One region of the Bacillus sp. JZ39 genome, then DNA from elsewhere that is predicted to be linked to it. Evidence: a T-box and tRNA genes for the amino acid it is inferred to sense, from the RefSeq annotation. Region 1 holds a T-box; the other holds one or more tRNA genes.

Region 1 (16,091 bases):
CTTGTGCCAGCAAAGTCTGAGGTACTTCCGCGTGATGTGGATTTATCTGTAGAACTTACAAAAACGTTAAAGCTAAATATTCCTGTCATCAGCGCAGGTATGGACACTGTAACAGAATCAGCAATGGCAATTGCAATGGCAAGACAGGGCGGCTTGGGCATCATTCACAAAAATATGTCCATTGAACAGCAGGCTGAACAAGTTGATAAAGTAAAGCGTTCTGAGCGCGGCGTTATCACAAATCCCTTCTTTTTAACTCCTGATCACCAAGTATTTGATGCGGAGCATTTGATGGGGAAATACAGAATTTCCGGTGTTCCGATTGTAAATAACGAAGAAGACCAGAAGCTTGTTGGAATTATTACAAACCGTGACCTTCGCTTTATTTCTGACTACTCAATGAAAATCAGCGACGTCATGACGAAAGAAGAGCTAGTTACTGCATCTGTAGGAACTACTCTGGATGAAGCTGAAAAGATTTTGCAGAAACATAAAATTGAAAAGCTTCCTCTCGTAGACGACCAGAATAAATTAAAAGGTCTTATCACAATTAAAGACATTGAAAAAGTCATTGAGTTCCCGAACTCATCTAAAGACATTCACGGCCGCCTGATCGTTGGCGCGGCAGTTGGTGTAACTGGCGATACAATGACTCGCGTCAAAAAGCTTGTTGAAGCCAATGTTGATGTGATTGTTATCGATACAGCTCACGGACACTCTCAAGGCGTTTTAAACACAGTCACAAAAATCCGTGAAACGTATCCCGAATTAAACATTATTGCTGGAAACGTGGCAACAGCTGAAGCGACAAGAGCGCTTATCGAAGCTGGAGCAGACGTTGTCAAAGTTGGAATAGGACCTGGCTCAATTTGTACTACACGTGTTGTAGCCGGCGTCGGTGTTCCACAAATTACAGCAATTTATGATTGTGCGACTGAAGCAAGAAAACACGGCAAAACAATCATAGCCGACGGTGGGATTAAATTCTCTGGCGATATCACTAAAGCATTGGCAGCCGGCGGACATGCTGTTATGCTCGGAAGCTTGCTTGCAGGCACATCAGAAAGCCCTGGTGAAACTGAAATCTACCAAGGCAGAAGATTTAAGGTATACCGCGGCATGGGATCAGTTGCTGCAATGGAAAAAGGAAGTAAAGACCGTTACTTCCAAGAAGAAAACAAAAAATTTGTTCCTGAAGGAATTGAAGGACGCACACCTTACAAAGGACCAGTTGAAGAAACCGTTTATCAGCTAGTCGGAGGCCTTCGTTCTGGTATGGGGTATTGCGGGTCCAAAGATCTGCGTGCGCTAAGAGAAGAAGCTCAGTTCATTCGCATGACTGGCGCAGGACTTCGCGAAAGCCATCCGCATGACGTACAGATTACAAAAGAATCACCTAACTATACAATTTCATAATAAATTGTTACAAATTAAAAACATTTGACAGGGTCTCTGACTCTGTCTATTTTTTTTATACTGATTATGATAAAATTTATACTGTTGTGCATTGAAAATGTCCTTAACGGCTTAATTATAGATGAAGAAAATGAAATACGGAGGTCGTACGATTGAACATCAAGAAATGTAAACAGCTACTGATGTCATTGGTTGTGTTAACTCTAGCTGTCACGTGTCTGGCTCCAATGTCAAAAGCAAAAGCAGCCAGCGATCCAATTGATATCAATGCATCTGCTGCTATTATGATCGAAGCTTCTTCAGGTAAAATTCTTTACAGTAAAAATGCAGATAAGAGACTGCCAATTGCGAGTATGACAAAAATGATGACAGAGTATCTGTTATTGGAAGCAATTGATCAAGGTAAAGTGAAATGGGACCAAACCTATACGCCTGATGACTATGTGTATGAAATTTCCCAAGATAACAGCTTATCAAACGTTCCTCTTCGGAAAGACGGGAAATACACAGTAAAAGAATTATATCAAGCTACAGCAATTTATTCTGCAAATGCTGCTGCTATTGCGATTGCAGAAATCGTTGCCGGTTCTGAAACTAAGTTTGTTGAAAAAATGAATGCAAAAGCAAAAGAACTAGGCTTAACAGATTACAAATTTGTTAACGCAACAGGTCTTGAAAACAAAGATCTTCACGGGCATCAGCCTGAGGGGACAAGCGTAAATGAAGAAAGTGAAGTTTCTGCAAAGGATATGGCGATTCTTGCGGATCACTTGATTACTGATTACCCTGAGATACTGGAGACTTCCAGTATCGCCAAAACGAAATTCCGAGAAGGCACCGATGATGAAATGGACATGCCGAACTGGAATTTTATGCTGAAGGGGCTTGTCAGCGAGTATAAAAAAGCGACTGTAGACGGACTGAAAACAGGTTCTACTGACTCTGCGGGTTCATGCTTTACAGGAACAGCTGAACGCAACGGTATGCGTGTCATCACTGTTGTTTTAAACGCAAAGGGCAACCTTCATACAGGCCGTTTCGATGAAACGAAGAAAATGTTTGATTATGCTTTCGACAATTTCTCCATGAAAGAAATTTATGCTGAAGGCGATCAAGTAAAAGGCCATAAAACAATTTCAGTTGATAAGGGTAAAGAGAAAGAAGTAGGCATTGTGACAAACAAGGCGTTCTCTCTTCCTGTCAAAAATGGTGAAGAAAAGAATTACAAAGCGAAGGTCACACTGAATAAAGACAACTTAACTGCTCCTGTGAAAAAAGGAACCAAGGTTGGGAAGCTGACTGCGGAATACACAGGTGATGAAAAGGATTACGGATTCCTTAACAGCGATCTGGCTGGCGTAGACCTTGTTACAAAAGAAAATGTAGAAAAAGCAAACTGGTTTGTTTTGACAATGCGCAGTATCGGCGGATTTTTTGCCGGAATTTGGGGAAGCATTGTTGATACGGTAACCGGCTGGTTTTAATCAATTGAAAGAGCTCTGATGGATGTTAGGGCTCTTTCGCGTAATATACTGAAAAAACCCAATTTTTAATAAAAAATGATTTTCAAAGCGCTAAAAACCGAATAAAATAGTATATATCCATATGAATTATTGGATTTCTAGGATACAATAAGGATTAGAAATCATATAACTATACCTTGATTAGGGGGACCAAGAAATGGCTCAAACAGGTACTGAACGTGTAAAACGCGGAATGGCAGAAATGCAAAAAGGCGGCGTCATCATGGACGTCATCAATGCGGAACAAGCGAAAATCGCTGAAGAAGCTGGAGCTGTCGCTGTAATGGCGCTAGAACGTGTGCCAGCAGATATTCGCGCGGCTGGAGGAGTTGCCCGTATGGCTGACCCTACAATCGTGGAAGAAGTAATGAATGCAGTATCTATCCCGGTAATGGCAAAAGCGCGTATCGGACATATTGTTGAAGCGCGTGTGCTTGAAGCTATGGGTGTTGACTATATTGATGAAAGTGAAGTTCTGACGCCGGCTGACGAAGAATTTCATTTAAATAAAAATGAATACACAGTTCCTTTTGTATGTGGCTGCCGTGATCTTGGTGAAGCAACACGCCGTATTGCGGAAGGTGCTTCTATGCTTCGCACAAAAGGTGAGCCTGGAACAGGTAATATTGTTGAGGCTGTTCGCCATATGCGTAAAGTTAACGCTCAAGTGCGCAAAGTAGTTGCGATGAGTGAGGATGAACTAATGACAGAAGCGAAAAACCTAGGTGCTCCTTACGAGCTTCTTCTTCAAATTAAAAAAGACGGCAAGCTTCCTGTCGTTAACTTTGCCGCTGGCGGCGTAGCAACTCCAGCTGATGCTGCTCTCATGATGCAGCTTGGTGCTGACGGAGTATTTGTTGGTTCTGGTATTTTCAAATCAGACAACCCTGCTAAATTTGCGAAAGCAATTGTGGAAGCAACAACTCACTTTACTGATTACAAATTGATCGCTGAGTTGTCAAAAGAGCTTGGTACTGCAATGAAAGGGATTGAAATCTCAAACTTACTTCCAGAACAGCGTATGCAAGAACGCGGCTGGTAAGAACATAGGAGCGCTGCTGACATGTTAACAATAGGTGTACTAGGACTTCAAGGAGCAGTTAGAGAGCACATCCATGCGATTGAAGCATGCGGCGTGGCTGGTCTTGTCGTAAAACGTCCGGAGCAGCTGAACGAAGTTGACGGGTTGATTTTGCCGGGCGGTGAGAGCACGACGATGCGCCGTTTGATCGATACGTATCAATTCATGGAGCCGCTTCGTGAATTCGCTGCTCAGGGCAAACCGATGTTTGGAACATGTGCCGGATTAATTATATTAGCAAAAGAAATTGCCGGTTCAGATAATCCTCATTTAGGTCTTCTGAATGTGGTTGTAGAACGTAATTCATTTGGCCGGCAGGTTGACAGCTTTGAAGCTGATTTAACAATTAAAGGCTTGGACGAGCCTTTTACAGGGGTATTCATCCGTGCTCCGCATATTTTAGAAGCTGGTGAAAATGTTGAAGTTCTATCGGAGCATAATGGTCGTATTGTAGCCGCGAAACAGGGGCAATTCCTTGGCTGCTCATTCCATCCGGAGCTGACAGAAGATCACCGAGTAACACAGCTGTTTGTTGAAATGGTTAAGGAATACAAGCAAAAGGCACTTGTATAAAACAGTTGAAAGCTGTGGAAACTTATAGTACATTATAAGCACAAATAAAGATCGAAAAGCGTTGATAGGAACTAGTAGGGAGCCTCTCTTTCTAAGAGAGCCGATGGTTGGTGCGAATCGGTGAAAGATGCTGTCTGAATCCATCCTTGAGCGAAATGCTGAAACAAGTAGGCATTTACGGGATAACCGTTATGTTTGAAAGTGGAAAACGAGTCTTTGATTTGTTTTCAATCAGGGTGGCAACGCGAGAGCTCTCGTCCCTTTATGGGGATGAGGGCTCTTTTTATTTTCGACAAATCAATAAAAAAAGGAGTGTTTCGCATGCTTGATACGAAAATGCTGAGAGCAAATTTTCAAGAAATTAAAGCAAAGCTTGTACACAAAGGCGAAGACTTAACTGATTTTGATAAGTTTGAGGCGCTGGATGATAGACGAAGAGAGCTTATCGGCAAGGTTGAAGAGTTAAAAGGAAAACGAAATGAAGTTTCTCAGCAGGTTGCTGTGCTGAAGCGTGAGAAAAAAGACGCGGATCACATTATTAAAGAAATGCGTGAAGTCGGCGAGGAAATTAAAAAGCTTGATGAAGAATTGCGAACAGTGGAAGCTGAGCTTGATACAATCCTTCTCTCAATCCCGAATATTCCGCATGAGTCTGTACCTGTCGGTGAAACAGAAGACGACAACGTAGAAGTGCGTAAATGGGGTGAAAAGCCTTCATTTGCTTATGAGCCGAAGCCGCACTGGGATATTGCGGATGAGCTGGGTATTCTGGATTTTGAACGTGCTGCCAAAGTAACAGGAAGCCGTTTCGTGTTCTATAAAGGCTTAGGTGCTCGTCTGGAGCGTGCGCTTTATAACTTTATGCTTGATCTGCATGTGGATGAGTATAACTACACTGAAGTGATCCCGCCATATATGGTAAACCGCGCAAGCATGACGGGAACGGGGCAGCTTCCTAAATTTGAAGAGGATGCATTTAAAATCAGAGAAGAAGATTATTTCTTAATTCCAACGGCGGAAGTGCCGATTACAAACATGCATCGCGATGAAATCCTTTCAGGTGACAGCCTGCCGATCAACTATGCGGCATTCAGTGCTTGCTTCCGTTCTGAAGCTGGTTCAGCAGGACGTGACACACGCGGATTAATTCGTCAGCACCAATTTAATAAAGTTGAGCTTGTAAAGTTTGTGAAGCCTGAAGATTCTTATGAAGAATTAGAGAAGCTTACAAACCAAGCAGAACGGGTTCTTCAGCTGCTTGAGCTTCCATACCGTGTCATGAGCATGTGTACGGGTGACTTAGGCTTTACGGCTGCGAAAAAATACGATATCGAAGTTTGGATTCCAAGCCAAGACACATATCGAGAAATCTCTTCTTGCAGCAACTTCGAAGCGTTCCAGGCGAGACGTGCGAATATTCGTTTCAGACGTGAAGCTAAAGGCAAGCCTGAGCATGTACACACACTGAACGGTTCAGGACTGGCGGTTGGAAGAACAGTTGCCGCTATCTTAGAAAATTATCAGCAGGAAGACGGAAGCGTTGTGATTCCGAAAGTGCTCCGTCCTTATATGGGGAATAGAGAAGTAATGAAACCGTAAATTATGGAAAGGCGTGCCTGACAAGGTGCGCCTTTTTGCTTATGTAAACACGGCATTTTCATAAAAACAAAAAAAGTTTTTAAAAATGCTTGACCACACGAGAACATACGTGATATAGTAAGTCTTGTCGATACGGAGGAATACCCAAGTCCGGCTGAAGGGATCGGTCTTGAAAACCGACAGGGGTGTCAAAGCCCGCGGGGGTTCGAATCCCTCTTCCTCCGCCATATTGATTTTAATTCTAATGAAACACAAGCATATATTGGAGATTGTTTTGTCCGTTGCATTCGGTGCGGCGGATTTTTTATTTTAAAGAAAAAGTGAATCTCGACTGAGATTCACTTTTTTTGATTATCATGAATAACTGAAGCAATTTGATCTACAATATTTTCAATCGAGTTTTCGTCGTTCAGAAGATCATAATCTTCAATGCGAAGTTTTAAAACAGGGCAGGCATTAAAACCGCTTATCCAGTTCTCGTAGCGTGTATGCATTTCTTCCCAATAAGACCTGCTTGTCTGAAGCTCCATCTCACGGCCGCGTTGTTCAATCCGGTTTAAAATGTTCTCCAGATCTCCTTCTAAATAGATCAACACATCTGGGTGTGGGAAATACGGTGTCATTACCATTGCTTCGAAAAGGCTTGTGTAAGTCTTATAATCAACCTTTGACATTGTCCCTTTATCAGCATGCATTTTTGCGAAAATTCCTGTATCTTCATAAATCGAACGATCCTGTACAAAACCTCCACCGGCTTCAAAAATTGTTTTCTGTTCTTTGAAGCGTTCAGCTAAGAAGTAAATTTGAAGGTGAAAGCTCCAACGTTCAAAATCATGATAGAACTTTTCCAAATATGGATTATGATCGACTTCCTCCAAAGATGTTTTAAATCCAAGCCGTTTAGCTAAAGTTTTTGTTAAAGTCGATTTTCCAACACCTACTGTTCCTGCTACTGTAATAATTGAATTCTTAGGGATATGATGTTCCTTCATACGATAAGCTCCTTTACATGGGCGGCAATGCGTTCAAAGTCGCTCTTATTCAAAACGAAATCCTTTGAATCACCATCTACGGTTAACACTGTAAGTTCAGGGTCTGCTTCCTGCAGCTGCTTGATGGCGACTTCATAATCTGAAATCAGCTGCTCCAAATAGCTAGTTTCAATTTTTTTCTCAAAGGGGCGCCCGCGTTTTTCAATGCGGTGTAGCAATGTAGGCAGACTGGCCTTTATGTAAATGATGAAATTCGGCTTTGGCAGATCATCCGTTAGCAGGTGATATATCTTTTTGTATTTTTCCAGCTGATGTGGAGACAAGGTGCGTTCCGCAAAAATCACATTTTTATAAATATGATAATCAGCTATTACAGGCTGTCCCTTTTTTAAAAAGTGATCACTGGTGTCTTCAAGCTGTTTGTATCTGTGACAAAGAAAAAACATCTCGAGCTGGAAGCTCCATTCCTCTATATTGTCATAAAACTTATCAAGGTACGGGTTATCCTCTACAATCTCATTGATCATAGGGAATCCGAATTCTTGTGAGAGCATCGTTGCGAGAGTTGTTTTTCCTGCCCCGATAGGACCTTCTATTGCAATAAAAGGGGCTGTATTCATCGGAATCCTCCTTATATCTGAAAAACGTGCGTCAGTTACCGACCTTCATATTGTATCACAACCCTTGGGTGCCCCCATGAAAAAAAGACGTTTCCAAATTATCGAAACGTCTTTTTGACAACATTAAATTGATCAGACAGCAGCAGCCAGTTTTGTGGAAAGGAAAGACCCAGCTTCCAATAGCTGATGCCTCTTAAATTCAGCTCTTTAATCAGATTGAATTTTGCTTGAATCGAGCGGGCATCCTCGAACCATACCTCGTGCCTTCTGTTTTCTGCATCAGTATAGCGGAAGAAAGGAGCTTGAGCGGTTTGGTCATACTGAATGGAAGCATTGTTCTGATCAGCTATGACAATGGCTTGCTGAGGGCTTACAGCTCTTGCCGGAGTTCCCCCTGCTGTATATGGCAGCGTCCAGTCATATCCATATAAATTCTGGCCCATGACAATTTTGTTCGCAGGCATTTCAGTCAAAGCATATTCTATGACATCACGGACAGGTCCAATTGGAGAAACCGCTTGAGGCGGCCCGCCGCTATAGCCCCATTCATATGTCATGAGAACAACAAAGTCGACAATTTGGCCATGTGCCCTGTAATCATGAGCTTCATACCATCTGCCCTGCTGTGTTGCACTTGTTTTAGGAGCAAGAGCCGTAGAAATTTCTAAGCCCTCTCGATGAAAAAGATCCCTTGCTTCGCGGAGGAATTGATTATAAGCCTCTCTATCTTGGGGCCGCAAATATTCAAAGTCGAAATGAATGTCACGGAAGCCATATCGTCTGGCATTCTCGACTATTTCATTTAGAAGCCGTCTTTTTACAGTTTCGTCGTTCAAAAGGATCCGGCCAAGTTCATCGCTGAATGCTTGGTTTTCTAGGTTCGTTATAATCATCATCAATGTTGTATTTTGACTTTCTGTAATGCTCCTTAAATTCGTTAAAGGCGGTGCGACTAAGGTTCCGTTCCGCTGTGCCTGGAAGCTGAATGCGCCAAGGAACGTTAAGTAGGGCGACGCTTCTCTGGCCGCCTGTTGGAGATTTTCGCTGACTTGATTTCCTCGGGGCTCCAAATAAGCATTTGATTCGATGTCTCGTTTAGGAGATGGTGGGATGTATAAACGGAAACCAATCTGAAGCACGGTATTTAACTGGATGCGGTTAACCCTTGCGAGCTCGGCTGCCGTTGTATTGAACTGCCGGGCGATAGATGTCAGGGTATCACCTCGCTTCACATCATAGAACTGGCCAGCTATTGGAATGACAATGGTTTGTCCGACAACAAGGCTGTCGGGATTCGGTATTTCATTCGTTTCAGCGATCTCACTTACGGTTGTTCTGTATTGTGAAGCGATAGCAGAAAGAGTGTCGCCTTGTTTTACCACATAAATTTGAATGAAAAACGCCTCCTTTCATATCGCTATCAATGTATGAAAGAAAAGCGCTGATCATGTTTGTTTTTCTGTAATTTGTTCTTCCGTCGTAATTTCTGCGAAAAGAACATTCTCCATCATAGTTAAGGCGAATTCGTTATCTTCGTCACTGTTTGACGCTATACAGTCCTTAGGAATCGTGATGCTGTATTCCCTCATATAAGCGTCATTAGCGGTAAACAGCACACATATATTGCCGGCTATACCTGTTAAGATAATATGTCTCACCTGCAACTCAGTAAGAAGGGTGTGAAGTGCAGTTTCGTAGAAAGCGGAATGTTTTGGTTTGATTAAAAAATAATCAGCATCTTCCGGAGCTATCTTTGTGATGATATCCTTGCTTCTTTCATTTGTGCATTCTTGCTGAATGTTTTTAATGTCAGCTTGCCAAAGTCCATAATGATCATTGATGTAAATAATCGGCCATTCATTTTGTCTCGCGTGCTCCTTTAATGATAAAATATGAGGAACGATTTTTTCTGTTTTTTTAGCGAGGGCTTCTCCCATATCGAATTCAAAATTATTGATCATGTCTACAATGAGAAGGGCTGTATCTGCTTTGGACAATCGACAGTCTCCTTTCCGTTTCAGTTATAGTTAATATGTAGCCTTTTTAGGCAATGAAAAAACTTTGAAAAGAGAGCTTATCCTTATGACACAAGATGAACTTTATATGAAAGAAGCAATTAAAGAAGCGAAAAAGGCTGAAGAGAAAGGTGAAGTGCCAATAGGTGCGGTGCTTGTCGTTAATGATGAAATTATAGCGCGTGCACATAATTTAAGAGAGACTGAACAGCGATCTATTGCCCATGCAGAAATGCTTGTAATTGATGAAGCGTGTAAGGCACTCGGAACATGGCGGCTGGAAGGTGCGACTCTTTATGTGACGCTTGAGCCTTGTCCAATGTGTGCTGGTACAGTCGTACTTTCTCGAGTGGAAAAAGTGGTTTTTGGCGCATTTGATCCGAAAGGCGGCTGTTCAGGCACGCTAATGAACCTTCTTCAGGAGGAACGCTTTAATCATCAGGCTGAAGTGGTGAGCGGTGTGCTTGAGGAAGAATGCGGCGGAATGCTCAGTGCGTTTTTCAGAGAACTAAGAAAAAAGAAGAAAGCCGCCAGGAAAAACTTGTCTGAATAGCACGGTTGCAATTTTTAGGGGAAACAGATATACTTAAGTGTGCATCGTAATAGATGCAACATAAAATTTGATATTTATTTTGCCGTGCTAAGCGGGGAGGTAGCGGTGCCCTGTACCTGCAATCCGCTCTAGCAGGGCCGAATCCCTTCTCGAGGTTCGTTTACTTTAAGGCCTGCCTTAAGTAAGTGGTGTTGACGTTTGGGTCCTGCGCAATGGGAATTCATGAACCATGTCAGGTCCGGAAGGAAGCAGCATTAAGTGAAACCTCTCATGTGCCGCAGGGTTGCCTGGGCCGAGCTAACTGCTTAAGTAACGCTTAGGGTAGCGAATCGACAGAAGGTGCACGGTAAATCAATCATCAAATTTTCAGACTCACCTAACATTAGGTGAGTTTTTTGTTATGTAAAAAGAGCTTTTGGAATCGAAACAAGGTTCATGTATAATGGGAATGATGAATAACGGAGGAGGGCAAACCCGTGAGTTACCAAGCTTTATATCGAGTATTCAGGCCTCAGCGCTTTGAAGATGTGGTCGGACAAGAACACATTACAAAAACGCTGCAAAATGCCCTTTTGCAAAAAAAGTTTTCTCACGCCTATCTGTTTTCCGGGCCAAGAGGAACCGGAAAAACCAGTGCAGCCAAAATATTTGCTAAGGCTGTCAACTGTGAACATGCTCCTGTTGATGAGCCATGCAACGAATGTGCGGCCTGTAAAGGGATAACAAACGGGTCAATATCCGATGTCATAGAAATTGACGCCGCTTCTAATAACGGTGTTGATGAGATTCGTGACATTCGCGATAAAGTGAAGTTTGCCCCATCGGCCGTCACATATAAGGTATATATCATAGATGAGGTGCATATGCTTTCTATCGGCGCTTTTAATGCATTACTAAAAACATTAGAAGAGCCGCCTGAGCATTGTATTTTCATATTAGCAACAACTGAACCGCACAAAATTCCTTTAACCATTATCTCTAGATGTCAGCGTTTTGACTTTAAACGAATTACCTCCCAAGCGATTGTAGGCCGCATGAATAAAATTGTTGATGCTGAACAGCTGCAAGTGGAGGAAGGATCGCTGGATATCATCGCGAGTGCTGCAGACGGAGGGATGAGGGATGCCCTGAGCCTTCTTGATCAGGCCATATCATTCAGCGGCGATATCCTGAAAGTCGAAGATGCGCTTTTAATTACGGGTGCTGTTTCTCAATTATATATCGGGAAGCTTGCACAATCCCTGCATGATAAAAACGTTTCTGACGCACTGGAAACATTAAATGAATTGCTTCAGCAAGGAAAAGATCCAGCTAAGCTGATAGAAGATATGATTTTCTATTTCAGGGACATGCTGCTGTACAAAACAGCCCCTGGCTTAGAGGGAGTGCTTGAGAAAGTAAAAGTCGATGAAACGTTCCGGGAACTAAGTGAACAAATTCCGGCTCAGGCCCTATATGAAATGATTGATATTCTGAACAAGAGCCATCAGGAAATGAAATGGACAAATCATCCGCGTATCTTTTTCGAAGTGGCCGTTGTGAAGATTTGCCAAACCTCACATCAATCTGCTGCTGATCTCCCGGAAGTGGATATGCTGATGAAAAAAATCCAGCAGCTCGAACAGGAAGTAGAGCGGCTCAAAACAACGGGCATAAAAGCAGCTGCGGAAAGCCCGAAAAAAGAAGCGCCGCGTGTGCCAAAGGGCGGGAAATCCAATTACAAAGCGCCAGTAGGCAGAATTCATGAGATTTTGAAGGAAGCCACAAGACCGGATCTTGATCTGCTCAGAAACAGTTGGGGCAAGCTTCTTGCTCATCTCAAACAGCAAAACAAAGTATCACATGCCGCTTTGCTGAATGACAGTGAACCTGTGGCTGCCGGATCGGCGGCATTTGTTCTGAAGTTCAAATATGAAATTCATTGTAAAATGGTCGCTGAGGATAACAACGGAGTCCGGACTAATCTTGAGCAGATTTTAGAATCGATGCTCGGAAAAAGAATGGATTTGATTGGCGTTCCAGAAGCACAATGGGGTAAAATAAGAGAAGAATTTTTAGAAGATCATCAGCAGGAAAATGAAGGATCAAATGAACCGGCTGAAGAAGACCCGCTTATTGCCGAAGCGAAAAAGCTTGTTGGAGCGGATTTAATTGAAATAAAAGACTAACAAAATGAAAGAGAGTGAATGCTATGCGTGGCGGAATGGGTAATATGCAAAAAATGATGAAACAAATGCAAAAAATGCAAAAGGACATGGCGAAGGCTCAAGAAGAGCTTGCAGAAAAGGTTGTTGAAGGAACTGCAGGCGGCGGTATGGTAACAGTAAAAGCAAACGGCCAAAAAGAAATCCTGGATGTTATCATCAAAGAAGAAGTCGTTGATCCAGAAGATATTGATATGCTTCAAGATTTAGTGCTTGCTGCAACGAATGAAGCTTTGAAAAAAGTTGACGAAATCACAAACGAAACAATGGGTCAATTTACAAAGGGAATGAACATGCCAGGTTTATTCTAGGGGGATAAAAGAACATGCAATATCCTGAACCAATATCAAAGCTGATTGACAGCTTTATGAAATTGCCAGGGATCGGACCGAAAACAGCGGTTCGTCTGGCTTTTTTTGTTCTAGGTATGAAAGAAGATGTAGTATTAGATTTTGCGAAAGCATTAGTAAATGCGAAACGCAACCTGACATATTGTTCAGTTTGCGGGCATATTACAGATCAGGACCCTTGCTATATATGTGAAGATACGCGCAGGGATAAGTCTGTTATCTGTGTTGTGCAAGACCCTAAGGATGTTATCGCTATGGAGAAAATGAAGGAATACAACGGACAGTATCACGTTCTTCACGGCGCTATTTCTCCAATGGACGGCATCGGACCGGAGGATATTAAAATACCAGAATTGTTAAAACGATTACAGGATGATCAAGTGACAGAAGTGATCCTCGCGACAAACCCTAATATAGAAGGGGAAGCAACGGCGATGTATATATCAAGGCTCCTCAAGCCATCTGGTATTAAGCTCTCCCGTATTGCCCACGGACTGCCCGTCGGCGGTGACTTGGAATATGCTGACGAGGTCACTCTTTCTAAAGCACTTGAAGGAAGACGTGAATTGTAAGGAGGAAAAAGCGATCCATGGGTTTTCTTCGCAAGAAAACATTAAGAAGAGAGTTTGATGAAAAACTAACCGAGCAGCTTTTTAAGCAAAAGGAAGAGTGGAACAGGCAAAAAAAGCTGGTTGAAAAAAGCTTAGAACCGTCTGCTGAAGTGTTATACGAACTGAAAGTAGCTGAAGCGAAGTATTTTTTTTACTTAAGGGAAGCGAAGCAGCGAAATTTAAAAATCAGCCGGTGGAAGTAAGTGGTCTAAACTCCTGGATCTTCTCATAAGCTTGTACTAGAACAAGCGAAGGAGATGAGAAGATTCATGGAGCCTATTTTTATTATTGGGATTATTTTAGGACTGGTTATTCTTCTTTTTTTATCAGGTTCAGCTGCGAAGCCTTTAAAGTGGATGGGCATCACAGCTGTTAAATTTGTGGCAGGTGCTTTGCTGCTGGTTTGTGTAAATATGTTTGGCGGCAGTCTTGGCATTCATGTGCCGATTAATCTGGTTACAACAGCTATCAGCGGAATTTTAGGGATACCCGGAATAGCTGCGTTAGTCGTTATTAAGCAATTTATCATTTAATTGATATTATGTATTGACTTAGACAACTGAAGGTGTTATTCTAATATACGTCGCTGATGACGAACAGCTTTTTTGAAAAGAAAATACTAAAAAGTTGTTGACAGTAGCGGCGGTAAATGTTATGATAATAAAGTCGCTTAAACGAGCGGTAAACAAAGTTCTTTGAAAACTAAACAAGACAAAACGTACCTGTTAATTCATTTTTTATAAATCGCACAGCGATGTGCGTAGTCAGTCAAACTACTTTATCGGAGAGTTTGATCCTGGCTCAGGACGAACGCTGGCGGCGTGCCTAATACATGCAAGTCGAGCGGACAGATGGGAGCTTGCTCCCTGATGTTAGCGGCGGACGGGTGAGTAACACGTGGGTAACCTGCCTGTAAGACTGGGATAACTCCGGGAAACCGGGGCTAATACCGGATGGTTGTTTGAACCGCATGGTTCAAACATAAAAGGTGGCTTCGGCTACCACTTACAGATGGACCCGCGGCGCATTAGCTAGTTGGTGAGGTAATGGCTCACCAAGGCAACGATGCGTAGCCGACCTGAGAGGGTGATCGGCCACACTGGGACTGAGACACGGCCCAGACTCCTACGGGAGGCAGCAGTAGGGAATCTTCCGCAATGGACGAAAGTCTGACGGAGCAACGCCGCGTGAGTGATGAAGGTTTTCGGATCGTAAAGCTCTGTTGTTAGGGAAGAACAAGTACCGTTCGAATAGGGCGGTACCTTGACGGTACCTAACCAGAAAGCCACGGCTAACTACGTGCCAGCAGCCGCGGTAATACGTAGGTGGCAAGCGTTGTCCGGAATTATTGGGCGTAAAGGGCTCGCAGGCGGTTTCTTAAGTCTGATGTGAAAGCCCCCGGCTCAACCGGGGAGGGTCATTGGAAACTGGGGAACTTGAGTGCAGAAGAGGAGAGTGGAATTCCACGTGTAGCGGTGAAATGCGTAGAGATGTGGAGGAACACCAGTGGCGAAGGCGACTCTCTGGTCTGTAACTGACGCTGAGGAGCGAAAGCGTGGGGAGCGAACAGGATTAGATACCCTGGTAGTCCACGCCGTAAACGATGAGTGCTAAGTGTTAGGGGGTTTCCGCCCCTTAGTGCTGCAGCTAACGCATTAAGCACTCCGCCTGGGGAGTACGGTCGCAAGACTGAAACTCAAAGGAATTGACGGGGGCCCGCACAAGCGGTGGAGCATGTGGTTTAATTCGAAGCAACGCGAAGAACCTTACCAGGTCTTGACATCCTCTGACAATCCTAGAGATAGGACGTCCCCTTCGGGGGCAGAGTGACAGGTGGTGCATGGTTGTCGTCAGCTCGTGTCGTGAGATGTTGGGTTAAGTCCCGCAACGAGCGCAACCCTTGATCTTAGTTGCCAGCATTCAGTTGGGCACTCTAAGGTGACTGCCGGTGACAAACCGGAGGAAGGTGGGGATGACGTCAAATCATCATGCCCCTTATGACCTGGGCTACACACGTGCTACAATGGACAGAACAAAGGGCAGCGAAACCGCGAGGTTAAGCCAATCCCACAAATCTGTTCTCAGTTCGGATCGCAGTCTGCAACTCGACTGCGTGAAGCTGGAATCGCTAGTAATCGCGGATCAGCATGCCGCGGTGAATACGTTCCCGGGCCTTGTACACACCGCCCGTCACACCACGAGAGTTTGTAACACCCGAAGTCGGTGAGGTAACCTTTTAGGAGCCAGCCGCCGAAGGTGGGACAGATGATTGGGGTGAAGTCGTAACAAGGTAGCCGTATCGGAAGGTGCGGCTGGATCACCTCCTTTCTAAGGATATTTTACGGAATATAAGACCTTGGGTCTTATAAACAGAACGTTCCCTGTCTTGTTTAGTTTTGAAGGAACTTTGTTCCTTGAATAAGTTAAGATGGGCCTGTAGCTCAGCTGGTTAGAGCGCACGCCTGATAAGCGTGAGGTCGGTGGTTCGAGTCCACTCAGGCCCACCATCTTATATAACGGGGCCTTAGCTCAGCTGGGAGAGCGCCTGCTTTGC
Region 2 (16,091 bases), 500 kb from region 1:
ACGCACACCGCCACCTATGAAAAGGGTTCAAAGTTCATTATACATACAGATGGACTCAACGTACCTGATATCCGCTCCCATTTAAAAAAAGGCCAATCGGTAGAAGAAATATCGAATTCGCTGAAAATGAAAATGTATACGACATCGAGAAAAGATGACCTGACCTATATTCTCGGACAGCTGTCCTAAAAAACCAGAAAAAGAAGCTGGACATCCGGCTTCTTTTTTTTTGCGGTTGACTATTAATAAGTGCGCTTATTATAATTAATAAGTGAACTTATCATTCTGGGAGCTTATGGATGTGGAATTATGAATACACAGCGATAGCTGATGCGGATGTGGGAAAACCTGGAACTGTTATCAGGAAACAGAAACAATGGATCAATGGGAGACGGGTATTGCATCAGATTCTTTGAAAGGACAATTTCAAAATGGAACGGAAGGAACATTGCTTCTGCAAGGAAAAACAATTCTCTTATGGCTTGAGCATGTGGAGAAACATCGGGCGTTTTCTGTCATGGTCAACATGCCCGCATAGCAATGTAAAAATGGAGTTTTTTCACGTGCTTCAAAAGCAAAAAGAAGATTTGTGTATCACATATGGAATTGTATTAGAAGGCGCTGAAGCAAAAAAGTGGGGAGAAATCATTGGGACTGAACTGTCTAAAGACATGCCGACGGCTGTCAGCAGGCTTGTTCACCTTTGCGGAGGAGTGATAAAATGAACACAAATTATTGGATCGGCGTTGTGTCAGAGCAGCATGTATTAAAAGGCGCTGCCGGCGGTTTTGCACAGCTGTGCCATGGAAAAAAAGCCCCGCTCGCCAAAATGAAAGAGGGAGATTGGCTGATTTATTATTCTCCGAGAGACGCATATCCAGACGGCAAACTGCTGCGAAGCTTTACTGCGATCGGCAAAGTAAAAAGCGGAAACATCTATCCGTATCAAATGGCTCCGAATTTTATTCCATACCGATTAGATATAGACTATTATCCATGCCATAAAATCGGTTTTTACGACATTAAATCAAAGCTTGAATTCGTTCAGGAAACCAAGCATCTTGGCTTTTTATTTCGCAGAGGACACTTTGAAATAAGCAAAAAAGATTTTTTGACAATAGCACAAGCGATGGGAGTTAACATAAGTGGAATGGCACTCTAAATTTAGCGGTCCGAACACAAGCCCGGGCTTTTTATTATGGCAGGCCACGCAAAGCTGGCAGAGGAAAGTGGGAAAAGCATTGGCTGAGTTTGACCTGACCCACGTTCAATTTGTTCTGCTGACCTCGTGCAAGTATATGATTGCTCACGGAGAAACCGTCACGCAAAAAAAACTTGCAAGCTTCAGCCAGACCAATATCATGATGGTTTCGGAGGTTGTGCGGACGCTTGAGAAAAAAGGATTTATCGAAAGAAGCAAAAATCCCCAAGATAAAAGAGAGGTTCTCCTGTCTCTTACAGAAACAGGAGGAGAAAAAGTAACAGCGGCTTTGCCAATTGTTGAGAAGATTGATCAAGCCTTCTTTGCAGCTGCGATGAAAAAAGAGAATTTTCTGAGCGGATTACAGGAACTATTGAAACATGAGTAAAGATACGGGCAGCGTCAGCTGTCTTTTTTTATGTGTTTTTTTCGGTTTTTGATACACTAGAGACAGAACGACAAAATTGGAGGCTTTGGTTACATGGAAACGTCAGCCCTTTTAAAACAGCAAATTGCGAAAGAAATAAGTTTATCACAAAAACACGTTGAAAGTGTCATCCGCCTGCTTGAGGACGGCAATACAGTCCCGTTTATTGCCCGGTATCGAAAAGAGCAGACGGGTTCAATGGATGAGGTTCAGATTCAGACGATTTCTGAACGCTGGCAATACATACAAAACCTGAATCAGCGAAAAGAAGAAGTCATCAGGCTGATTGCAGAGCAGGATAAACTGACAGATGATCTAAAACGTAAAATCGAGCAATCGGTGAAGCTTCAGGAAGTGGAAGACCTTTACCGCCCTTATAAACAAAAACGTAAAACAAAGGCGACAGTCGCCAAAAGCAAAGGCCTTGAGCCGCTTGCCGACTATATCCTGACACTTCCCCAAGATGATCGTCTGGCAGCAACAGCAGACCAATACATCAGCGAAGAAAAAGAAGTGTTCACACGAGAAGAAGCGATTGAAGGCGCCAAGCACATTATTGCGGAACAAATTTCAGACGAGCCGACCTTCAGAAAGTGGATTCGCCAGGAAACCTTCAAAAGAGGAACCATTAAGTCCGCAACCGGAAAGTCGGCAGACACCGATGAGAAAAATGTGTATGAAATGTATTACGAGTATGAAGAGCCAATTGCAAAAGTCGTTCCGCATAGGGTACTGGCAATGAACCGCGGCGAAAAAGAAGATATTTTAAAGGTGTCAATCGAACCGCCTGCGGATCACATTAAGGCGTATTTAGAAAAACAAATCATTAAAAATCGCTCAACATCCGTAAAAGAGATTTTGCAGGAGACAATTGAAGACAGCTATAAAAGGCTGATCCAGCCGGCAATCGAGCGTGAAATCAGGAAAGAGCTCTCAGAAAAAGCTGATGAACAGGCGATTCATATTTTCTCAGAGAACTTGAGAAAACTTCTTTTGCAGCCGCCGATGAAAGGCAAAACCGTTCTCGGTGTTGACCCAGCCTTTCGAACCGGCTGTAAGCTCGCTGTGTCAGATGAGACTGGAAAAGTCTTGGAAATTGATGTGATCTATCCGCATGCGCCAGTCAACAAAACAAAAGAAGCCCATGAAAAAGTGAAAAAGATTCTTGAGCAGTATCAAGTCGAGATGGTGGCGATCGGAAACGGCACAGCATCCAGAGAAACAGAACAATTCATCGTCAATGTACTGAAAGACATGCCGCGCAAAATTTATTATGTGATCGTCAATGAAGCGGGTGCAAGCGTCTATTCGGCTTCAGAGCTGGCCCGAGAAGAATTCCCTGACCTTAAGGTTGAAGAGCGCAGTGCCGTGTCTATTGCGCGAAGACTTCAAGACCCGCTTGCGGAGCTCGTTAAAATCGATCCGAAGTCTGTTGGTGTCGGACAGTATCAGCATGACGTCAGCCAAAAACGCTTAAATGAATCTCTGCGGTTTGTAGTCGAAACGGTCGTAAACCAGGTGGGAGTAAACGTCAACACAGCCTCCGCCGCGCTGCTTCAGTATGTAGCGGGATTATCGAAGTCTGTAGCAGGCAACGTTGTCAAAAAACGTGAGGAAATCGGAAAGTTTTCAAATCGAAAAGAACTGAAGGACATCCCAAGGCTCGGTGCGAAAACCTATGAGCAATGTATCGGTTTCTTAAGAGTGCAGGAAGGGACAGAGCCTTTGGATAGAACAGGCATTCACCCGGAAAGCTATAAAGAAACAAAAGCGCTTCTGAAAAAACTCGGACTTTCAACAGAACATATCGGCACGGCGGAATTGAAGGACAAAATCAATCAGCTGGCGCTTTCTGAAACGGCAAAAGAGCTGGGAATCGGCGAAATCACTCTGAAAGACATTTGTGAACAGCTGACAAGGCCGGAACGCGATCCGCGCGATGAGGTGCCTAAGCCTTTGCTGAAAACAGACGTCCTTCAGCTGGAAGATTTGAAAGAGGGAATGGAACTGCAGGGCACCGTGCGCAATGTAGTGGACTTTGGAGCGTTTGTTGATATCGGAGTCAAACAAGACGGGCTTGTGCATATCTCAAAATTGAGCAATCAATTCGTCAAGCATCCTCTTGATGTCGTATCTGTCGGCGATATTGTGACAGTTTGGGTTGACGGCGTAGATGTACAAAAAGGCAGAGTATCGCTGTCTATGGTAAAATAAAAGCACTGCTTACGAGCAGTGTTTTTTCCTATAGAAATACCAGCATTGATTCAGCAGTTTAATTTGGTAATTATCTTTTTCAAGGAACGCTTTTTGCATCTGCTTTTTAAGCCAATTTGGCATAGGCTCATTCCTCCTCAGCTTTTATCATAAGAGGGACGGTGATTACCATATTGTATGCGAACGGTGAATTGTCCCGTTCAATGTTTTTTAAGTGAGGTGCACTATGGATAATATAGAGCTTCAAAAGCTGACAGAGGATATTTCTAAAACATATTTTAAAAAGCCGTTCCGCCATCAGGCGCTTTTTAATGACAGGCTTAAAACCACGGGCGGAAGGTACCTGTTAACCTCTCATAACATTGAATTGAACAGAAAATATCTGATTGAACACGGCAGGGAGGAGCTGATCGGCATCATCAAGCACGAGCTCTGCCATTATCATCTCCACCTTGAAGGAAAAGGGTACAAGCACAGAGACAGAGATTTTAGAATGCTATTGCAGCAGGTCAACGCGCCGAGGTTCTGTACACCCCTTAAGAAAAAAGCGGAAAACAAAAAAACTTATATGTATATCTGTACGGCCTGCGGCCAACAGTATATAAAGAAGCGCGCCATGAACCCTGACAGATACAGATGCGGAAAATGCCGCGGAAAAATAAAAAGAATTTTTTCGTGAAAAAGGTTGACGAATATGGCAAGCCTATGTTACATTATAAAAGTCGTCACGAGAGATAAATAAAAACATTTACCTCTTGACACTGCAAATCAAGGCTGATATAATAAGTCTTGTCTCATTATTCCACAGTAGCTCAGTGGTAGAGCTATCGGCTGTTAACCGATCGGTCGCAGGTTCGAATCCTGCCTGTGGAGCCATATTGGAGAAGTACTCAAGTGGCTGAAGAGGCGCCCCTGCTAAGGGTGTAGGTCGCGTAAGCGGCGCGAGGGTTCAAATCCCTCCTTCTCCGCCATAAGATTTCGATATAAGTTCTCAACCATCGGCCCGTTGGTCAAGCGGTTAAGACACCGCCCTTTCACGGCGGTAACACGGGTTCGAATCCCGTACGGGTCATTCCATTTCGTTGGGCTATAGCCAAGCGGTAAGGCAACGGACTTTGACTCCGTCATGCGTTGGTTCGAATCCAGCTAGCCCAGCCATTTTTATTTTTGAAATCTAATAGTAAGAGCCATTAGCTCAGTTGGTAGAGCATCTGACTTTTAATCAGAGGGTCGAAGGTTCGAGTCCTTCATGGCTCACCATTTGTCTTTTTGCGGGTGTGGCGGAATTGGCAGACGCGCTAGACTTAGGATCTAGTGTCTTACGACGTGGGGGTTCGAGTCCCTTCACCCGCACTTTATTTACAAAGTGCACGCAAATCGGTTTTACTAGGTTAAGAGCCTACTAAACCAGCACAAACACAATTTAATGATCACGCGGTCGTGGCGGAATGGCAGACGCGCTAGGTTGAGGGCCTAGTGGGTGAATAACCCGTGGAGGTTCAAGTCCTCTCGGCCGCATCTCAATAATACCAAGGGTTTAACCACCTTTGGTATTATTTTTTTGTGCGGAAATACGGCTATGAGAGAAGAGTTGCTCACCAAAACTCACCAGTTACTTAAAGTAATCATCCAAACGGTCGGCAGTTCCTTCTGTTTATTAGGAAAAAGATATCCGTTCATTGTAAAAGAAACGAACCATGTCCTATTCGTTCAAAAAACTAAAGGGTGATACATATTATACATGATTAATATGTATCACCCTTTTCTTTCTTGTTTAACAATCGCGCTTGAGGAGAACATAAGCTAATACAACTGACTCGATTTCTAAAGTTGCTCCATTCTTTTTTTAAACAACTCATCCACAACCTGTTTTAAAATCTCGTACGACTGAATTTCCTTGCTCAATTCGTAAATATTAGATAACACAATTAATTCATCTGCGTGATACATTTGTTGGAAATCAATTAGTTCGCGACGAATTGTTTCTCGATCACCCATGATTGTATACCCCAGTCGACTGTGGAGAATTTCTAATTCAAACTGTGATAACGATTCTAGGAAGTTTTCAGTGGGTGGAATAAGCTTACTTAAATTATTTGTATAAATATCAATATACACCTGCAAATGACTTGCAGAAATAAAAGATTCCTCGTCTATAGATTCTGCTGCAATCACATTAATGCAAGCGATCACATAAGGTTCTTGTAAATAAGAAGACGGTTGGAAATTTTCTCGATAAATAGAGAGCGCTTCTTCCATCGAATGGGGGAAAATTGAGCGCCAAATGCATAGGGTAAACCAAGCTTTGCAGCAATTTCCGCTGAATCCGTTGAGGATCCTAACACAAAAACAGGCACATGCGTTCCAATACCCGGATAAGCGCGAACCTCACCCTGTACACTCTTATCCCCGACAAAACGCAAAATATCATTTACTTCTCTTTCAAAGAAAAACACTCCATTATGGTTGGAACGACGAATCACATCGGCCGTTTTTTGATCCGTTCCGGGTGCGCGTCCTAATGCCAAATCTACACGATTTGGATATAATGTTTCAAGTGTTCCAAATTGCTCCGCTACGATTAATGGGGAATGATTTGGCAACATAATACCCCCTGAACCTACGCGAATGTCTTTTGTATTTGCTAATATATGTTGTACAATTGATACGGTTGCTGCACTTGCATAAGCGTCGTGATTATGATGCTCTGCAAACCAAATCCGTTTATAGCCCATATTATCTACAGCTTTAGCTAATGACACTGCAGAATCAATCCCTTGTTTCATTGTTTCTCCTTGTCTTAATGGAGCAACTGAAAAAACAGATATATCAAATTTTTTCATAATTTCACCTCTAAAATAATGAACTTATACAAGATCAATGGAAAAAACATTTTGAAAAATTGTTTCATATTAAATGGTGTCCATTCCTCTTTGATTTGCATGCAAATAAATATATACTTTCTCAAACGATCAATACATAGGCAAAATAAAGTTATTTCACAATTTCACTTTATTTTTAAAGTTTTAAGCAAACATAAAAAAATGTTCAGTGAACAAAATATGTAAAATACATCTTATTTTTCAGAAAGGATACAAGAAAATGATTGATGAAATAGATAAAAAAATACTTGATGAGCTGTCTAAAAATAGTCGCCTTACAATGAAAAAATTAGGGGAAAAAGTACATCTCACTGCACCAGCAACCGCATCAAGAGTAGTAAAGTTAATAGACAATGGCATAATAAAAGGATGTAGTATCGAAGTGAATCAAGTGAAATTAGGCTTCTCTATACATGCTTTTCTTAATATTTATATCGAAAAAATCCATCATCAACCCTATTTAGCTTTTATAGAAACACAAGATAACTATGTAATAAACAATTATAAAGTTAGTGGAGACGGTTGCTATTTGCTTGAATGTAAATTTCCTTCAAACGAGGTATTAGATCAATTTTTAAATGACTTAAATAAACATGCAAACTATAAAGTGTCGATTGTTATTGGTAAATAGTTAACTTTATAAAACGGAGATGTGCGGTCATATAACATGATATATATGCTCTAAAAAAGCCCTAGGTTGGATATGGAATTTACCAAGCTGGGGCCTTTTTATACATTATAATAACAAGCGCATTATTCATCAGACATTAATGAAGTATTATAATGCTTTTTTACTTCCTTAATAGACAAATAAAGCTGATAGTTTCCATACTTCAATAAATCATTCAGAAGGTGATTTAAAACTTCTTGTGAATGAACCGTTACCTTCAGAAGATAACATGCATCTCCCGAAATACGATGAGCTTCGCTAATTTCATTACGAGTAGCAATAAATTTCAATAAATCATCATGCGTATATGCATTCATGAAAAAGAAGACAAAGGCTGTAAAAGAAAACCCCATCTTCAATTCATCAACCACAATCGAATATGCTTTAATGATACCGTTATCCTCCATTTTTTTGATGCGATTGCCTACCGCTTGTCCTGTCATATGAATTTTTTCACCGATTTCTTTCCATTGTATCCGAGCATTTTTATTTAATAATTGGAGAATTTGAAAATCAATTGAATCAATTTGCATAGTAACTCCTTTCACAGTGAAAAAGTTTTACATAATAGTATTTCATGAGACCATCGAAAATTCAATGGAAATTATATATCCTTATACAGTATAAAAATTTTAAGAGGTGAAAAAATGACAACAGCTTTATTAGTGATTGATATTCAAAATGATTACTTTCCAAATGGGAAGATGGCTTTAACAAACCCAGAGAAAGCAGCACAAAATGCGGCTAAACTACTTTCACACTTTAGAAACACAGGCGCACCTGTCTTTCATGTACAGCATATCACAGAAGGTAACATCGCTCATTTTTTCCATCCAAATACAGAAGGTGTCGAAATTCATGAGTCAGTACGTCCATTAGAGAAAGAGACAGTCATTGTAAAACATATGCCGAATAGCTTTTTCAATACAGATTTAAATGGAAAGCTACAAGAAGAAGGGGTTAAAGAATTAGTTGTTTGCGGTATGATGTCCCATATGTGTATTGATGCAACAGTTCGTTCTGCAGTTGAACATGGTTATGTATGCCAAGTGGTAGAAGATGCTTGCGCAACAACAACATTGCAAATTGAAGATAAAATCGTTCCTGCTGAGCATGTCCATTACGCATTTATGGCCGCATTAAATGGTGTCTATGCAACAGTAAAAACCACAGAGGCATTTTTAAAATAAAAGAATTTCCTGCGCGAACATAACGTCTTTCTTTTCACAAGAAAGATGATTCAACAACTTAAAAAAGGATGTTCAGAAAAATACTTCTGGACATCCTTTATTCATTATCTTTTATTGTTTTTCAGTATCATTATTCCCATCTGATAAAAGATCAAGATGTCCTGTTTTTGATCCATAGTAAGACCATGTACAGGGATTGTTTTTGCCATAAATATAGATATTGATGAAGGTTTACATAAAGCACCTAATTGCTTGATTTACTTTAATGTTAGATCCCTCAATAACTCCATTCTCTTCTAATTTCTCTACTCTAGCTGTAGCTGATGGGCATGTTAAATGTACTCTCTCCCAGATCTTTCATTGAATTCGGCTATTATACATAATTTCTCTATAATTTTTTATCTGTTTGATCTATTTGAACGTTAATTCCTTTCGAAAATAAAGTCAAAGAGTTAAAACACTTTTTTTTATCTATGTATTCGAACGCTGCTGATATTATACACTTAACTCTGTCGATCTAAGACAAATAAAAAAAGAAAGTGAGTTGTAAATATGAATATTACACAAATTCGAAATGCAACAATTGTTGTAAAATACGCAAATAAAAAATTTTTGATAGATCCTATGTTAGCAGAGAAAGGTACGTACGCTACTTTCCCTGAAACGATCAGACAAGATTTATTTAATCCTTTGGTGAGTTTGCCAACATCAATTGATAACATTCTGGATGGCGTAGATGCGGTAATTGTTACTCATCTACACCTAGATCACTTTGATGATGTGGCAAAAAACGTATTGCCAAAAAACATCAAAATGTTTGTTCAAAATGAAGCAGATGCAAAAGAAGTAAAAGCAAGTGGTTTCAAAAATGTAGAAGTGCTACATCAAGACACTGTTTTTGAAGGGATCCAATTAGTAAAAACAAAAGGTGAACATGGCAGAGGGGAAGAGTTATTAAACTTAATGGGTGATGTTTGTGGATTAGTATTCAAGCACCCAAGTGAAAAAGTTTTATATGTAGCTGGGGATACAGTTTGGTATGATGCTATCGAAGACGAGATTCATACACATCAACCAGAAATCATTGTGGTTAATGGTGGAGACAATCAAAGATTAGATTTAGGTTCACTCATCATGGGAAAAGAAGACATCTATGAAGTTCACAAGGCTGCTCCTCATGCTAAGATTATATCTGTTCATATGGAAGCTGTTAACCATTGGACACTATCTAGAGAAGAATTAAAAAACTTTAGTAAAGAAAAAGGATTCTCAAGTAATATTTTAGTGCCAGAAGATGGCGAGTCTTACACATTTTAATATGAACACCGACAAATAAATAGAAGAAGCTCATAATTATAAAAACTAATCATGAGCTTCTTCTAATAATGAATATTTTAAATTTTAAATATATCGAAAATCCTAAATATACGGAATAACAAAAATGGAATGTTCCAATGATGACAAAAAAACTTGAAAAGCAACAAAGATGTGTCGTTAGGAGGTAGAATTCATGGTAATGACAAAAAAAGATACAAATATATCAACACAGCAGCCTCTTTGGTTACAAGGTTATATTGATTCACCAGAAAAACAAAACCAACTTTATAAAAAAACATTAAAAATCTTGATTTTTTCACAAATATTTGGGGGAGCAGGACTTGGAGCTGGGATAACAGTTGGGGCGCTTCTTGCACAAGATATGATAGGATCGGAAAATGTAGCAGGAATTCCAACTGCCCTCTTTACTTTTGGATCTGCCGTAGCTGCCCTGCTTATAGGAGCATCCTCACAACGTTTTGGTCGCAGAGCTGGACTTGCAGGTGGTTTCCTTATAGGCGGATTAGGTGCTATAGGTGTGATAATCGCGGCTTTAATTAACAGCGTTGCCCTATTATTTGTTTCTCTTCTTATTTATGGAGCAGGTATGGCTTCTAATCTTCAAGTTCGGTATGCTGGGACAGACCTTGCAAATGAGAAACAACGGGCAACTGCTGCAAGTATGGCCTTAGTTTCTACTACTTTAGGAGCTGTAGTAGGTCCTAACTTAGTTAATACAATGGGGGAATTTGCAGATTCAATTGGTGTTCCCAATTTAGCTGGTCCGTTTATTATGTCAGGAGCAGCTTTTATAATTGCTGGAATTATTCTCTTAATTTTTCTTCGTCCAGATCCGCTGTTTGTATCAACAGCTATTGCGAATGCTGAGAAAAAAGACGATAAAGTACAAATAGGAGGAAGTCTAAAAAATCCTGCTATAGACAAAAAAGGAATAATGGTAGGAGCTGTCATTATGATTTTAGCTCAACTAATCATGACAGCTATTATGACAATGACACCGGTTCACATGGGTCATCACGGTCATGGTTTAAGCGAAGTGGGATTAGTTATAGGACTCCATATTGCAGCGATGTATCTTCCTTCACCATTGACTGGTTTATTAGTAGATAAGTTTGGTCGCACAACTATGGCTATTGCTTCAGGTGCCACACTTCTTGCCGCTGGGTTGGTGGCAGCTATTGCACCGGCAGACTCATTATCATTGCTAATCCTAGCACTAGTATTACTAGGGGTAGGTTGGAACTTTGGTTTACTAACGGGAACTGCCCTTATTATAGATTCAACACATCCATCTCTACGTGCAAAAACACAGGGAACATTCGATGTTTTATTAGCACTATCAGGAGCAGCAGGTGGAGCCTTGTCAGGAATGGTTGTTGCACATTCTAGTTATACAATACTATCAATTTCTGGAGCCGTTTTATCATTGTTACTCATTCCAGTAGTTATTTGGTATTTTAGAAGGATTCAGGAAAAAGCATAAGCTTATATAACTGTCTTTGAAGAACCTAAGTAGACATTACTTTACCGGAACCTCCTTTTTCTATTTATTATAGTAAGGAGTTGATATGGCATTAGTGGCATGTATATAACTACACAATTATTTAGTTGTTCGTTGACAGTCTAAAAATAGTGCCCATCTTGTGCCCAGAATTCGTGAAAAATGATGAAAATAGGTATAAATAAAATAAACAGACGCTTTGAATAAAAGCTTTTGTAAACCATGATATGTTTTTATTAGGTTGAGGGACTCGAACTAACAAAGAAGATACCAAATTATATTGGTATCTTCTTTTGTTTTTGCACCATAGTGATCAAACTTTTCTACATGATTATAATGGTTTTTGTGTCTTACCTCCTACTTTTTAACAAATTACGATTTACCTTTATGAGAGTTATATGCACAAAACTTTATAAAAAGAGATTCAAACAGATTTAAACAATAAAGGACTATTTACCCTTTACAAATTACGACAAATACTTCATGTTTTTTGTAATTCAACCTTATTTTATGACAAATATATGAATATTTTGTCACATTGTAAAAGATGTACTTATTTTATATATTTAGAAAAAAGAGAGGGGGACCATATAAAGAACGAGAGTGAAGTTCAGAGAGAGGGCTTTTTGCCCAGATTCAGAAACCGATTTTGTAAATGTAAACTTCTTTTAAAAATGGTATTTGGGGTGGGGTTATGAGGAAAGCTTTTTTATCTAAGTCTTACAAGCAGCAATTCAGGAAATGCTTCATGTTGTTAGCAATCATATTATTAATCGTAAGTAACCTGTTTACTGTCTTGCCTAGCACAGTTAAAAAGGCAAAGGCTGTTACTTCAGATAGTAAGTGGCTAACCATGAAATATGATGGATTTTCCACTGATACTGCAAATCAATTGTTTTATTTAAATGGTTCTGCAGAAGTTCCCAATGGGACTGATTTTATACGGCTAACACCAGCATCTGAAACACAAGCTGGGGCAGCTATTAACAAAAATGAGATTTGTCCGAAAGACAATTATTCATTTAGCACAGCCTTTTCGTTTAAAATGAGTAATCCTGGCCCTAAAGGTCCAAGTGACGGGTTAACTTTTACCATACAGGGTGATACAACCAGCTCACTAACTAATGGAGGAAGCCTAGCGTTTTATGGAATTAAACCGAGTTTTACTATTAAATATGACACATTCCTAAACACAGGTTATGGCGATCCTTCTGCAAACTATATCGGACTTGCAGAAAATGGCGATCCAGTAAACAAAGCTGGATGGTATACAGACTTAGATCAATATAATACAGCTAATGGTACAAACTACGTTTTATCTAACGGAACCCAGTATTATACGTGGATCGATTATGATGGTCTAACTAAGAATGTTCAGGTTCGTCTCGGTACATCACCGGATAGGGCAAGTTCTAAACAAATTTTAGATGTAAGTGGTATAGATCTTGGTACTGTATTTAATGGAAAACCTTTTTATGCTGGTTTTACTGGGTCAACAGGATCTCCAAATTATGAGACTCATGATATCTATAACTGGTACTTTGTAAACCATTACAATCCTATTGAGACGCTCAATCCACAAAATGATTATAAACAAGCGCCTAGCACTGTAAAGGTAACGACTGATCAGTCAAATCAGCAAGGGGGATATAATGTTACGGTAACGTTGCTTGATCCATTAGGTAATCCGGTTCAGGGGGCACCACTTGATTCTTTTACTGCTTCTAGCGGAGAGTTAACTGGACCTAACGGAGAAGCCGTAACAAGTTTAGTTTCTGATGCAGATGGGAAAATTCATGCGATATTGAAAAATGCTGATCATTCTAAAGACATTACAATATCGGCATCCAATGGCTGTGCAAATGATTCCGGCACAATTCCAGCTGGAAACAAGCCACCAACCGCCCCGGATGATTCAAAGACTACGACGGTAAATACACCGGTCTCCGGAGAAGTAAGCGGGTCAGATCCAGATGGTGATAGTTTAACCTATAAAGAAGGTAAGAAACCAAGCCATGGGACGATTAAAGTAAATGATGACGGGACGTGGACCTATACACCTGATAAAGACTATTCTGGTGACGATTCATTTACGATTATTGTTGATGATGGGTATGGTGGGACGACAGAAACGACAATCACAATTCATGTTAATTATAACCCTCCATCACTAGAGTCGAAAAAAACTGCGGATCTGAAAGAAAAAGCAGCAGGAAATAAGGATGCTGATCATCCAGAAGTGGGAGACACACTGCTTTACACTATTCAGACTCGAAATACGGTTGAAAACAGTCTTGTGAAAAATCTTGTGATCTCGGATACTCTTCCGGAAGGATTGGAATATGTTCCAGGAACATTAAAAGTAGATGGTACTGGAGTAAGTGATACCAATGATGATGATCATGGGCATTACGTCGACGGAAAAGCTACAGGCGAATTTGGAAATGTAAGCGATACGAAATGGCATGCTGTGACATTTGAAGCCAAGGTGCAGCCGGGGCAATCGGGTAAGGATATTGTTAACACAGCAAGCGTGACAGGGGACAATATTGATACTCCGGATAAACCAAAACAAGAAGTCAAAGTGTATCCGCGAAATCCTGAACTAGAGTCAAAGAAAACATCTTCTATTCAGGAAAAAGGTGAAGGTAATACTGATGCAGATCATCCTGAGGTGGGGGATACACTTCTCTACAAAATTCAGACTCGAAATATTTCTGAAGACAGTCTAGTAAAAAATCTCGTCATTTCAGATGCAATTCCTGAAGGGCTGGAGTATGTCCCAGAAACATTAAAAGTAGACGGCACTGCGGTAAGTGACTCAGAAGGCGATGACCAAGGTCACTACGCAGACGGCAAAATTGTAGGAGATTTCGGTGAAGTCACTGACATGGAATGGCATAATGTCACGTTTGAAGTGAAAGTGAAAACGGGCCAAGCAGGTAAAGACATTGTCAACACTGCGAATATCAGCGGTGATAATGTCGACATTCCTAACAAACCTAGTAACGAGGTCAAAGTATATCCGCGTGATCCTGTTTTAGAATCAGAAAAAACGGCGAAGAATTTTGACTCGGCCAAAGAAAAATATGAAGTAGGAGACACTGTAGTCTACACCATTAAGGCACGTAATAAAATAACGGAAAGTACCTTAGAAAATCTTGTGATTTCAGATGAGCTTCCAGCTGGTTTATCATATGTAGATGGCAGCTTAAAAGCAAGCAATGGGGGGGAAGCAACAGTCAAGGACGGCAAGGTTGCTGCTAACTTTGGCGACGTCACTGACACTGAGTGGCGGACTGTGACATTCCAAGCGAAAATTGAGTCCGGATATGCGGAAAAAACGATTAAAAACGTGGCAGCCGTTGACGGCAGCAATATCGATTTACCGGACAAGCCTGAAACAAGTATCAAAATTGATCCTAAGGATCCGAAACTAGAATCAAAGAAAACAGCCTCCATTAAGGAAAAAGCTGATGGAAATAAAGATGCGGACCATCCGGAATCGGGCGACACGCTTCTTTACACAATCCAAACCCGAAACACGGTTGATGACAGCCTTGTCAAAAATCTTGTCATCTCGGATTCTCTTCCGGAAGGATTAGAATATGTTGCAGGGACATTGAAAGTGGATGGTACAGCAGTAAGTGATGAGCAAGACGATGATCATGGATATTATGCCGACGGTAAGACGTCAGGAGAGTTTGGCAATGTGACCGATACGAAGTGGCACTCTGTGACATTTGAAGCAAAAGTGAAGTCTGGTCAAGCAGGAAAAGATATCGTCAACACTGCAAACATCAGCAGTGACAATATCACGACTCCTGATAAACCGAGCCATGAAGTGAAAGTATATCCGCGAATTCCTGTTTTAGAATCTGAAAAGACAGCGAAGAACCTCGACACAGACAAAAAGAAATACGAAGTAGGCGATACTGTTGTTTATACGATTAAGACCCGGAACACAGTATCCGATGGTAAAGTAGAGAATCTGGTTATTTCAGATAAACTTCCAGCCGGATTGAAGTATGTCGAAGGCAGCTTGAAAGCGAGCAATGGTGGAGAAGCAACAATCAAAGACGGCAAGATTATTGCTAACTTTGGCGATGTCACTGACACTGAGTGGCGGAGTGTGACATTCCAAGCGAAAATTGAGTCCGGATATGAAGGCAAAACGATTAAAAACGTGGCAACTGTCGAAGGCAGCAGTATTGATAAGCCGGATAAGCCTGAAGCAGACATTACAGTCCAACAGAAGGACCCTGTATCTGACAAACCAGAGGTACCTGGAAAACCAAGCAAGCCTAGTAATCCAACCAACACTAGCAATCCAGAAAAGCCAATCCAAACTGAGCCTACAACTAAAGATCAGGGAAGTGACACAGGAAATGAACTTCCAAATACAGCAACAAATACGTATAATCTGATCCTTGTTGGTTTGGTATTGTTAGTAGCAGGAACTGCACTCTGGTACTTTAGAAGAAAAAGAAATGCCTGATGTTGCATGAAGAAATACCTTCCTATATGCATCATTATTGCTGGACTCGTTTTTATAGGTTACGGGATCTGGGAAGTGATGGACATCAGTCATAAAACAGAACAAACTTTAGATGAGGCAAAACTTGCACTAAAGAGCCCTTCTGGAAAAAATGCAGGCTCAGATAAAGA

Evidence for each region. The T-box of region 1 lies ahead of serS (serine--tRNA ligase). A T-box ahead of a tRNA ligase gene usually reads a tRNA of that ligase, here a tRNA-Ser.
Region 2: it encodes a tRNA-Ser, which carries the amino acid that the T-box ahead of serS (serine--tRNA ligase) is inferred to sense. The anticodon was not compared.

The regions. Positions count from the first base shown of each region.
Region 1 covers NZ_CP096389.1:15,115-31,205, forward strand. Annotated here, with positions in the region: gene guaB (IMP dehydrogenase) at 1-1,416, shown strand, start outside; gene dacA (D-alanyl-D-alanine carboxypeptidase) at 1,569-2,900, shown strand; gene pdxS (pyridoxal 5'-phosphate synthase lyase subunit PdxS) at 3,097-3,981, shown strand; gene pdxT (pyridoxal 5'-phosphate synthase glutaminase subunit PdxT) at 4,003-4,593, shown strand; T-box leader at 4,646-4,858, shown strand; gene serS (serine--tRNA ligase) at 4,915-6,192, shown strand; tRNA gene M1D65_RS00095 (tRNA-Ser) at 6,327-6,419, shown strand; gene dck (deoxyadenosine/deoxycytidine kinase) at 6,531-7,184, opposite strand; gene dgk (deoxyguanosine kinase) at 7,181-7,804, opposite strand; gene M1D65_RS00110 (LysM peptidoglycan-binding domain-containing protein) at 7,903-9,186, opposite strand; gene M1D65_RS00115 (isochorismatase family cysteine hydrolase) at 9,250-9,801, opposite strand; gene tadA (tRNA adenosine(34) deaminase TadA) at 9,887-10,372, shown strand; RNA gene ffs (signal recognition particle sRNA large type) at 10,455-10,719, shown strand; gene dnaX (DNA polymerase III subunit gamma/tau) at 10,849-12,540, shown strand; gene M1D65_RS00135 (YbaB/EbfC family nucleoid-associated protein) at 12,564-12,887, shown strand; gene recR (recombination protein RecR) at 12,902-13,498, shown strand; gene M1D65_RS00145 (YaaL family protein) at 13,516-13,740, shown strand; gene bofA (sigma-K factor-processing regulator BofA) at 13,807-14,070, shown strand; rRNA gene M1D65_RS00155 (16S ribosomal RNA) at 14,316-15,865, shown strand; tRNA gene M1D65_RS00160 (tRNA-Ile) at 15,968-16,044, shown strand; tRNA gene M1D65_RS00165 (tRNA-Ala) at 16,056-16,091, shown strand, end outside.
Region 2 covers NZ_CP096389.1:513,420-529,510, forward strand. Annotated here, with positions in the region: gene rsbX (phosphoserine phosphatase RsbX) at 1-189, shown strand, start outside; gene M1D65_RS02620 (hypothetical protein) at 300-416, shown strand; gene M1D65_RS02625 (hypothetical protein) at 377-538, shown strand; gene M1D65_RS02630 (hypothetical protein) at 489-725, shown strand; gene M1D65_RS02635 (EVE domain-containing protein) at 722-1,162, shown strand; gene M1D65_RS02640 (MarR family winged helix-turn-helix transcriptional regulator) at 1,146-1,589, shown strand; gene M1D65_RS02645 (Tex family protein) at 1,683-3,842, shown strand; gene cmpA (cortex morphogenetic protein CmpA) at 3,852-3,965, opposite strand; gene M1D65_RS02655 (SprT family protein) at 4,069-4,521, shown strand; tRNA gene M1D65_RS02660 (tRNA-Asn) at 4,644-4,718, shown strand; tRNA gene M1D65_RS02665 (tRNA-Ser) at 4,723-4,813, shown strand; tRNA gene M1D65_RS02670 (tRNA-Glu) at 4,843-4,914, shown strand; tRNA gene M1D65_RS02675 (tRNA-Gln) at 4,926-5,000, shown strand; tRNA gene M1D65_RS02680 (tRNA-Lys) at 5,027-5,102, shown strand; tRNA gene M1D65_RS02685 (tRNA-Leu) at 5,114-5,195, shown strand; tRNA gene M1D65_RS02690 (tRNA-Leu) at 5,277-5,360, shown strand; partial or broken gene M1D65_RS02695 (LLM class flavin-dependent oxidoreductase) at 5,667-6,685, opposite strand; gene lrpA (transcriptional regulator LrpA) at 6,945-7,355, shown strand; gene lrpB (transcriptional regulator LrpB) at 7,478-7,927, opposite strand; gene M1D65_RS02710 (cysteine hydrolase family protein) at 8,042-8,584, shown strand; gene M1D65_RS02715 (MBL fold metallo-hydrolase) at 9,137-9,901, shown strand; gene M1D65_RS02720 (MFS transporter) at 10,095-11,405, shown strand; partial or broken gene M1D65_RS02725 (isopeptide-forming domain-containing fimbrial protein) at 12,340-15,921, shown strand; gene M1D65_RS02730 (class D sortase) at 15,928-16,091, shown strand, end outside.